Regions from separate parts of the Arthrobacter sp. 05N425 genome, predicted to be linked through region 2. Evidence: riboswitches for the same ligand, from Rfam matches in the RefSeq annotation. Region 2 holds a riboswitch; the other holds the start of a gene.
The links. A riboswitch is a leader RNA that binds a small molecule or an ion and turns the genes downstream of it on or off. The one in region 2 is predicted to bind S-adenosylmethionine.
Positions count from the first base shown of each region.

Region 1: linked by a shared signal. The riboswitch ahead of AC1DGE_RS06765 (aminotransferase class V-fold PLP-dependent enzyme) and the one ahead of AC1DGE_RS12075 (bifunctional o-acetylhomoserine/o-acetylserine sulfhydrylase) in region 2 are both predicted to bind S-adenosylmethionine.

Region 1 is NZ_JBFTMU010000003.1:247,923-252,918, forward strand. Features, by position in the region: gene AC1DGE_RS06755 (Nramp family divalent metal transporter) at 1-613, opposite strand, end outside; gene AC1DGE_RS06760 (class I SAM-dependent methyltransferase) at 709-1,500, opposite strand; gene AC1DGE_RS06765 (aminotransferase class V-fold PLP-dependent enzyme) at 1,573-3,000, opposite strand; SAM riboswitch class IV at 3,035-3,148, opposite strand; gene hisN (histidinol-phosphatase) at 3,238-4,050, opposite strand; gene rsgA (ribosome small subunit-dependent GTPase A) at 4,119-4,996, opposite strand, start outside.
Region 2 is NZ_JBFTMU010000008.1:20,095-25,090, reverse strand. Features, by position in the region: gene metX (homoserine O-acetyltransferase MetX) at 2-1,168, opposite strand; SAM riboswitch class IV at 1,180-1,295, opposite strand; gene AC1DGE_RS12075 (bifunctional o-acetylhomoserine/o-acetylserine sulfhydrylase) at 1,480-2,796, opposite strand; SAM riboswitch class IV at 2,859-2,974, opposite strand; gene AC1DGE_RS12070 (VOC family protein) at 3,187-3,825, shown strand; gene AC1DGE_RS12065 (CPBP family intramembrane glutamic endopeptidase) at 3,953-4,729, opposite strand; gene AC1DGE_RS12060 (histidine phosphatase family protein) at 4,810-4,996, shown strand, end outside.

The DNA of each region.
Region 1 (4,996 bases), on a different contig from region 2:
TGTCCGGGCCCTGGAAGCCAGGCACAAGCCCGGCCACGAACCCGCCCGGATCCGGCGGGCTGATGAACAGTCCGGCCAGGAACCCGACGGTGATGATGCCCAGCAGGAACATGATGACGAACTCGAAGGGGCGCTGCTGGTTGCGGCTCTGCACGGCGAGCAGGGCCATCGAAATGCCGCCCACAATGACGGCGCCGAGGGGGAGCGGAAGGCCGAAGAGCAGGTACAAGGCCACCGCGCCGCCCACCACCTCGGCGAGGTCGGTGGCTGCGGCCACAATCTCGGCCTGGACCCAGAAGGCGCGGCGCCAGGCCGGCCGGAGCCGCTCGCCGAGGATCTCCGGGAGGCTCTTGCCGGTGACGATGCCGAGCTTGGCGGACTGGTACTGGACCAGCACCGCCATGACGTTGGCGGCGACGAGGACCCAGACGAGCAGATAACCGTACTGTGCCCCGGCCGTCAGGTTGGCGGCGACGTTGCCGGGGTCCACATAGGCGATGGCAGCCACGAACGCCGGGCCGAGCAGGCCCAGCAAAGCCCGGCGGCTACCCCTGATCCTGCGGGCAGGCGGTTTCCCCGCGGGCAGGGGTTCGTGTCCGGCTACGTCCAGCACTGCGGGCTCCCAAGAAGTTCCTGAGTGCCTACAAATATAAGTTAGGCACACCGAAATAATAGGCGCCGCGGCGTGGTCAGTGCAATGCGGGAACCTCAGGCTTTGACGGCACGCCAGCTTTGCGTCAGGTAGGGAAGCGGCAGGAGCTGCCCGGCAGTGTGTCCTAGGTGCTCGTGCAGGTACCAGTCGAGGTTAGCGAGCACCTTGGCCCTGGTGCTCTCGCCTGCCCGCAGGTAGTAGCTGCGGGATTTGGTCAGTTCCATGACGTCCTGCGTGGTTACTGGATCCTCCCAGCGGGTGAGATGACTCTCCAGCCCGATGAATTCCGGTCCCAGCGGCGGCGTGAAGTGGGGCTTGTGGACGTCCCCCGCATGCATGATCCGGGACAGCCTGTGCACCCAGGGGACCGAGGTGTCGAGCTGGTTCCAGATCAGGCCGAGAACGCCGTGCGGCCGCAGGATCCGAGCCGCCTCGGTACTGGCCAGCAGGGGATCGCACCAGTGCCAGGCCTGGGCCACCGTGACCAGGTCGAAGGCCCCCGAAGCCAGCCCGGTGTGTTCGGCGGTACCCTCGACGGCGGCGACTTCCGGGAGGGCGCGGCGCAGCTGGTCGAGCATGTCCGGGGACGGATCGACGGCCACGGTCCTGAGCCCCCGTTGGACCAGGAGCGCCGTGAACTTACCGGTCCCGGCGCCCAGGTCGGCGGCGTCGTGGGCCCCGGCCGGGATCAGCCAATCGGCCGAATCCGCCGGATAGCCGGGCCGGACCCGGTCGTAGTGCTCGCCGCCGTCCTGGAAGCTCTGCCCGAGCTCCCGCCGCCGCTGGTGCTGCAGTTTTGGGCCACCCTGCAGTCCGGGGTGGTGCAGTTTGGGGCCGCCGCGTGCCACGTGCGATCTCCTTCGGCAGCTCTGGTGCGTACCTGTCGAATTTACCGCACGCGGCCCGGGCTGCGCTGCCGGTCAGTCGACGGAGCAGGGGGCTGCGCCAGCGGTGCCAGGCGTGTTCGGCGCCCAGTGCGGATAGCTGCGCGTGTCGTTGGCCGGCACCCAGCGTCCGGCGTCCACGACGTAGTCCCAGCCCAGGCCGTTCCGCCGCAGCTCCTGGAGCCCGGCGAGCAGCCGCTGCGCGTCGTTGAGCCGTGAGCCGAGGCCGAAGCTGGCCCGGAGCGAACCGGCGGGCAGGCCGAGCCGTTTTAGCAGCGGGTGGGCGCAGAACCGGCCGTCGCGCAGGCCTATGCCGTGCTCCGCGGACAGGTATGCGGCGACCAGGCCTGCGTCGTAACCGGCGACCGAGAAGTTGACCACGCCGATCGTCCCGGGGCCGCCTTCCCGGCCGGTGTCCTCGAAGATGTGGTGGACCGTTACGCCGTCGATCCGCTCCAGCCCCTCGACCAGGAAGGAACGGATGGCGTCCTCGTGGGCGTGCCACTGCTGCTCGTCCAGCGCCTCGATAACCTGGCTGGCGCGGGCCAGCGCGGCCGCGCCCAGGACATTGGGGGAGCCGCCCTCGTGGCGGGCCGGCCCGGTGGTCCAGCTGACGGCGTCGAGTCGTGCGTCCCGTACTGCGCCGCCGCCAGCCAAGTGCGGGGTGCCGGCGTCCAGCCAGTCCGGCCGGCCCACCAGCACGCCGGCGCCGAACGGGGCGTAGAGCTTGTGGCCGGAGAAGGCGAGGTAGTCGACGTCGTCCGCGGCGATGTTGATGCGGCGGTGCGGGGCCAACTGGGCCGCATCGACGGCGATCCGGGCGCCGAATTCGTGCGCCAGCGCGGCCAGCTCACGGATCGGCAGGATTTCGCCGGTGACGTTGGACGCGCCGGTCACGGCGAGCAGGCTTACTCCGCCGAGGGCGAGTTCCGCCCGGAGCCGCTCCACGGTGCCGGCCAGGGTGGGCGCCGCGACGACGCTGCGGTGCGGGACGTTTTGCCAGGGCAGCAGGTTGGCGTGGTGCTCGATGTCGAGGTAAAGCACCTCGCCGGTGTGTCGGCCGTCGTCGACGGGCAGGCAGCCGGCCAGCAGGTTCAGTGCGTCGGTGGTGTTCCGGGTGAAGATCACGGAGTCATCCGGACGGCCGCCGACGAACCCGCGGACGATGTTCCGGGCGTTTTCGTACACCGAGGTACTCAGTTGGGAGGCGTAGCCGGCGCCGCGGTGCACGCTGGCGTAGTACGGCAGGATCTCGTTCAGGTAGGCGGACACCACGGACAGCGCCGGGGCGGAGGCTCCGTAGTCCAGGTTGGCGTACCGGACCTGGCCGCCCTGGATCAGGGGGGCCAGGATTTCGGCGCCGGAAACCGCGGACAGTGGCCGGCGGGCGGCGTCGAAGCGTGCGTCGGTGAACTCCGGGCCGCCGGCGCTGGTGGTGTGGGTGGGGATGGTGGCAGTCGTCATGGGACCTCGCTCGAAAAGGACCCCGCACACAGGGGATCCGCGCTTGCCGGGTCCGCTCCGGACCGGCCAGGTCGTCACCCGGGGCACCCCGCCGCGAATGGAGGGTTGCCGGCCAGCAAACCGGGGTTTTGCGCTGGCACTCGTGACCTGCTTCGAGCCTAGGACATGGCCGGTCGCACGGAAAAGGGAGGGCGGAATATGAAGCGTAGTGTTACGGGCTGCCTCGGGCGTGGCCGGCTAGAGCAGGTCGTCGAGGCCCGGGTTGAGGCGCTTGAGGACTTCGGAGTGCAGGATCGAGTTGGTCGCCAGCGCGTTGCCGCCGAAGGGGCCGTCCTCTCCCTCGAGCGAGGTGAAGCGGCCGCCGGCCTCCGTCACGATCGGGACCAGCGCCGCCATGTCGTAGAGGTTGAGTTCGGGCTCGCAGGCGATGTCGACGGCGCCTTCGGCCACGAGGCAGTAGGACCAGAAATCGCCGTAGGCGCGGGTACGCCAGACCTCCTCGGTGAGTCCGAGGAACTCGTCGAGGTTGCCGCGCTGCTTCCAGCCGCCGAGGCTCGAATAGGACAGTGACGCATCGGCGAGCCGGGAGACGTTGGAGACCCGCAGCCGGGTCGCGGCGGCCAGTGAGCGGCCCATGTAGGCGCCGGCGCCCTTTGCGGCCCACCAGCGCTTGCCCAGTGCGGGGGCGCTGACGACGCCCACCACGGGTTCGCCTTCGTCGACGAGGGCGATCAGGGTGGCCCAGACCGGGACGCCGCGGACGAAATTCTTGGTGCCGTCGATCGGGTCGATGATCCAGCGGCGCGAACCGTGGCCGGAGCTGCCGAACTCCTCGCCCAGGACGGCGTCGCGCGGGCGGGAGCGGGACAGCTGCCCGCGGATGGCTTCCTCGGCGGACTTGTCCGCGTCGGTGACGGGGGTCAGGTCCGGCTTCGTCTCGATCCGAAGGTCGAGCGCCTTGAAGCGGCTCATGGTCTGGGAATCTACGGAATCTGCCAGTACATGGGCAAGGCGCAGGTCATCGTTGTAGCTCGAAGCTGGTTGGCTCATGCTTCCAAACTACCGTCAAAACGCGCCGCGGACCGGGAGGCCACGTCGCTGCCGCCAAGTAGACGCGGCTATGAGACGCTGCCGAGTTCCTTGGTGTCCTGCGCTTCCAGCCGCGGATCGGTGCCCAGCAGCCGGCGCAGCGACGCGAGCCGGGCCGGGCCGGACGGGCCCGCGTGGCCGCCCTGCACCCAGGCGTCCACGCCGCAATTGACGGCGGTGGCGTCGTGCTTGCAGCCCCGCTCGCAGTCATCGGTGCCGGGCGCCAGGTCCGGGAAGGAACGCAGGATCCTGTCCGGGTCCACATGGGCCAGGCCGAAGGAGCGGATGCCCGGGGTGTCGATGATCCAGCTGCCCGCAGGCGCATCGCTGACCTTCAGCGCCAGCGCGGAGGAGGAGGTGTGGCGGCCGCGGCCGGTGACCGCGTTGACGCCGCCGGTGGCCCGTTCGGCGCCGGTGAGTGCGTTCACCATGGTGGATTTGCCGACGCCGGAGTGGCCCAGCATGACGGTGACCTTCCCGTCGAGGTAGTCCCGCAGCTGCGACACGGCGGCCTTGTCCAGCCGGGCGGACAGGCCGTCATCGGAGCGGGCGTCGATGCCGGAGGCGGCCGAATCCGCGGTTTTGGAGATGATCACCGGGAAATCCAGGTGCTGGTAGTTGGCCAGCAGCTCGGCGGGGTCCTTGACGTCGGCCTTGGTGACGAGCAGCAGCGGTTCGATGCCGGCGTCGTAGGCGGCCACCAGAGCGCGGTCGATGAAGCCGGTGCGGGGTTCCGGGTTGGCTGCGGCCACGACAACGACGAGCTGGTCGGCGTTGGCGACGACGGCGCGTTCGATCGGGTCCGTGTCGTCCGCGCTGCGGCGCAACAGCGTCCTGCGGTCCTGGATCTTGACCAGCCGGGCCAGGGTGTCGGGTTCGCCGCTGACGTCCCCGACGAGCGAGACGA
Region 2 (4,996 bases):
GCTAGGCGAAGAAGTTGCCCCGGAGCTGCTCGCTGAGCTGGCCGATTTCGGTCAGGAAGCCGTCGTGGCCGATCGGGGCCTCGATGACGTGCACGGGGACCTCCCCCGGCAGGGCGTCGGCGAGCTCTCGGGATTGGGCGGGAAAGTACAGCCGGTCCGAGTCCACGGCCGCCACGAAGAACTCCGCGGTGGCCAGGGAGACGGCCTGCTCCAGGCTTCCCCGGCCGCGGCTCACGTCGTGGCTCGTGAGCGCCTCGGTGATGGCGATGTAGCTGTTGGCGTCGAAGCGTCGCACCAGCTTGTTGCCCTGGTGGTCCAGGTAGCTCTCCACCTGGTAGCGCCCACGGCCGGCCAGCGACCCGGCCTCCAGCGGGGCCTCGGCCGCCTGGGCGTTGCGTCCGAAGCGCCCGTCCAGCTCGGCTGCGGAACGGTAGGTGATGTGCGCGATCCGGCGCGCGAGGGCCAGTCCGGCGTGCGGTTCCGGGCCGCCGTAGTAGTCGCCGCCGTTGAAGTTGGGGTCCTGGCGGATTGCCAGGGTCTGGGCCTGGGCGAAGGCGATCTGTTCGGCGGTGCTGCTGGCGCCGACCGAAATCACGGCGCATCGCTGCACCCGCGCCGGGTAGGTCACCGCCCACTCCAGCGCGCGCGCTCCCCCGAGCGAGCCGCCGAGCACGGCATACCAGCTGCTGATCCCCAGCGCGTCGGCGAGCCGGGCTTCCGCCGCGGTGCTGTCCCGGAGGGTGACCAGCGGGAAGCGCGAGCCCCAGGGCCGGCCGTCCGGGGCCGGCGTGGAGGGCCCCGTGGAGCCGTAGCAGCCGCCGAGGATGTTGATGGAGACCACGAAGTACTTGCCCGTGTCCACCGGGGCGCCGGGGCCTGCCAGTTCCTCCCACCAGCCCGGTTCCTCGCCGGCGCCGCGGGTCACGTGGGTGTCGCCGGTCAGGGCGTGCTCGATCAGCACCGCATTGGAGGCATCGGCGTTCAGCGTCCCCCAGGTCTCGTAGGCGAGGGTGACCTCGGGCAGGGTGGCACCGGATTCAAGGGCCAGGGAACCGATCGGGAGGTACTGCACCGTCCCGTCGGGAACAGCACCGTCGGGAACAGCGCCGTCGGGAACAGTGGAGGGTTTGCTTTCGGGTACACCCGTGCGGGTGACGGCAATCGTCATGTGAGGACCTAACTTCGCGCTTGCCCGCCGTCAGCTGACCGGCAGGCCAGGTCTTCACCCGGGGCACCCCGCCGCAAATGGAGGGTTGCCGGCCAGCAAGCCGGGGCTGTCACTGGCACTCATGACCTGCGTCGATTCTACGAAACACGGCGGCACAAGCGCGAAGATTGTGACGGCTGTGTGACAGCCGGACCCGTCAACACCGCAGTTTCCCCACCTTTGACAGACGCGCCCGGCGGGTCGCCCCGAAGTGTCGGCGATTCCCGGGGCCATCCCCGCAAAGGTGGGGAAATTCGGCGTGCTGCGTGACCTCAGGCGTTCTTGGCCGCCCGGAAGCCGGCATCGAGGTCCGCGATGATGTCGTCGATGTGCTCGAGGCCCACCGAGAGCCGGACCAGGCCGGGATTGACGCCGGCGACCGCCTGCTGCTCCGGCGAGAGCTGGCTGTGCGTGGTCGACGCCGGGTGGATGACCAGTGAGCGCACGTCACCGATGTTCGCCACATGGGAGTGCAGCTCGAGGGCGTCGACGAAGCGTTTGCCGGCCTCCGCTCCCCCTGCGAGGTTGAACGCGACGACGGCGCCGGTCCCCTTCGGGCCGTACTTGCGGCCGCGCTCGTACCAGGGGCTGGACGGCAGCCCGGCGTAGGCGACGGATTCGACGTCGTCCCTGGCTTCCAGCCATTCGGCCACCCGCAGGGCGTTGGCGACGTGCCGTTCCACCCGCAGGCTCAGCGTCTCGATCCCCTGGGCGATGAGGAAGGCGTTGAACGGCGAGACGGCCGAACCGAGGTCGCGCAGCAGCTGGACCCGGGCCTTGAGGATGAAGGACAGGTTCGCTCCCAGCGCCCCGTCCGCCCCGAGGTCGCGGGCATAGACCAGGCCGTTGTACGTGGGATCCGGGGTGTTGAAGCCGGGGAAGCGCTCCGGGTCCTTGCCGAAGTCAAAGTTGCCGGAGTCGACGATCACGCCGGCAATCGCGGCACCGTGTCCGCCGAGATACTTGGTGGCCGAATGCACCACGATGTCGGCGCCCCACTCGATCGGGCGGATCAGGTAGGGGGTGGAGAGGGTGTTGTCCACGATCAGCGGCACCCCGGCGCGGTGGGCGACGTCCGCGACGCCTTCGATGTCCAGCACGTCCTGGCGGGGGTTGGAGACCACCTCGCCGAAGAACAGCTTGGTGTTCGGCTGCACGGCATCGCGCCACTGCTCAAGGTTGTCCGGGTCCTCCACGAACGTCACCGAGATACCGAACTTCTTCAGCGTGTGGGCCAGCAGGTTGTAGGTCCCGCCATAGAGGCTGGGGCTGGCGACGACGTGGTCCCCCGCCTCGGCGATGTTGAGGATCGCGAAGGTTTCGGCGGCCTGGCCGGAACTGAGCAGGAGCGCCCCCAGGCCGCCCTCCAGGCTCGCGACCCGCTGTTCCACCGCGTCCTGGGTGGGGTTGCCGATCCGGGTGTAGATGGGGGCGAGCTCGGCGAGCGCGAACCGGTTGGCGGCGCTCTCCGCACTGGGGAAGACGAACGACGTCGTCTGGTAAATCGGCAGCGACCGCGCGCCGGTGGCGGAGTCCGGCTCCTGGCCGGCGTGGATCTGGCGGGTTTCAAAGGACCAGGCGTTGGACATCGGAGAGCTCCCTAATGACTGGGCACAGGCCGCCCCTGGCCTCTGGGGCCGGAACGGCTCTGGCGCCGCGCTTGCCTGCCGGCGGACGCCGGCGGGCCAGGTCTTCACCCGGGGCACCCCACCGCGCAAGGAGGGTTGCCGGCCAGCAAGCCGGGGCTCGATGCTGGCGCTCATGACCTGGCTTCAGTCTACGAACGCGCCATTACGCCTGGATAGCTTTGTGACGAAAATGAAGAACGGCCCCACCGCCGCCCGGCGCACGCCCGGGAGCCGGAAAGTGCCGTGGTTCTGGCCGGGCAAATCCGCGCGGTGAGCTCGGGAAAATGACATCCCATCACGGTAAGGGCAGCCTAAGCTGAGAGCTCCATCACAAAGTGCCAAGATGAGGGCATGCGCATGGATCACGTCTCTTACGCCTGTGAACAAGATGGCCTGGCTGCCACCACCGAACGTATTGCGACCGCCCTCGGGGTCGAAGCCGTCAAGGGCGGAATACACCCCCGGTTCGGGACCCGCAACATGATTATCCCGCTTGCCGGACACAAGTACCTCGAGGTCGTGGAGGTCCTGGACCACCCGGCCTCCGACAAGGCGCCGTTCGGGCAGGCAGTCCGCGCCCGCTCGGCCGCCGGCGGTGGCTGGATGGGCTGGTGCGTCGAGGTTGACGACCTGGCACCGTTCGAGGAGCGGCTGGGCCGCTCCGCCGTCAACGGCAACCGCAAGTTCCCCGACGGCCGCGAACTGGTCTGGAAGCAGATCGGCATCCTGGGCCTGATCGCGGATCCGCAGGTCCCCTACATGTTGAAGTGGGAAGGCGACCCCGCCCTGCACCCGTCCAACGCCTATGAGAGCAACGTGAAGATGTCTGCCCTCACGATCGCGGGCTCGGCCGAGCGGGTCACCGAGTGGCTGGGTGAACCGGTCGAGAAGCCGCTGGAGGACGTGGACGTGAACTGGCTGGCCCCGCACGGGACGCCGGGAATCCTGTCCGTCACCTTCGAAACCGATTCCGGAGCCGTCACGATCTGACGCTTCCTGCCCGAAAAACTTCGGCCGCCAGCAGCGGGTGCCAATGATGCCACCCACCGCTGGCGGCCGAAACACTTTAACCCGTCGCCGGCGGCGGGCCACTGGAGGCAACGCGGGTTATGCCTGCTCAGCCCAGGCCGATCGCCTTGCCGAAGAGGCTGAATCCGACGAAGGCCACGATGTCCAGCAGCGCATGCGCAATCACCAGCGGCATCACCCGGCGCGTCTTCGTGTAGATCAGCGCGAAGATGACGCCCATGACGGCGTTGCCGATGAACGGCCCGAAGCCCTGGTAGAGGTGGTAGCTGCCGCGCAGCATCGAACTGGCGAAGATCGCCAGCGGCATGCCCCAGCCGAGCTTGCCGAGCCGGTCCAGCAGGTAGCCCACCACGATCACCTCCTCCACGATCCCGTGCCGGATCGCGGAGAGGATCAGGACCGGCACCGTCCACCAGTAGGAGTCCAGTGCGCTGGGGATGATCGCCGTCGTGATCCCCAGCGCCCGCCCGGCCGCGTAGAGGCCGAGCGACGGTATGCCGATCAGGGCAGCGAGGCCGAGGCCCTGGAGCAGGTCCTTGCCGGGCCGGGCGAAGTTGAAGCCCAGCTTCCGGAACGCCGAGCTGCCCGTGCCGGCGGCCATGCCGGCGGGCCGGAGTTCGGTCAGGAAATAGATCACCAGCACCACCGGGACCAGGGCGAAGATGATGTCCAGGAACTGGTACGTGAGGTCGAAATACTCCCGGCTGCTTTGCGAGCGGTTCAGCGTCGAGGTGCCCTGCGCCAGCGGCGCCCTGGTCATCTTGTCCAGCAGCTGCACTACCGAGTACACCGCCGACTGTCCGAGGGACAAGCCCAGGACAATCCAGACTTCTAGCCGCAGCCGACGGCGGGAGGGAACCAACATGGTTCTATCTTGCCTGCCGTTGCCGGGAGTTGACTGCAAGTGCCTATGCTTGGGCTGTGAGTGCGCCCGGGAAAATCATCATGATCCGGCATGGCCAGTCCGCCGCCAACGCCGACACCTCGATCTACAACCGGGTGCCCGATTACCGGATCCCGCTGACCCCGCTCGGCGTCGAGCAGGCCACGGCCGCGGGCGAGCAGCTGCGGCGGGAGCTGGACGGGCAAAGGGTGTGCGTCTACGTCTCCCCCTACCTGCGGGCCTACCAGA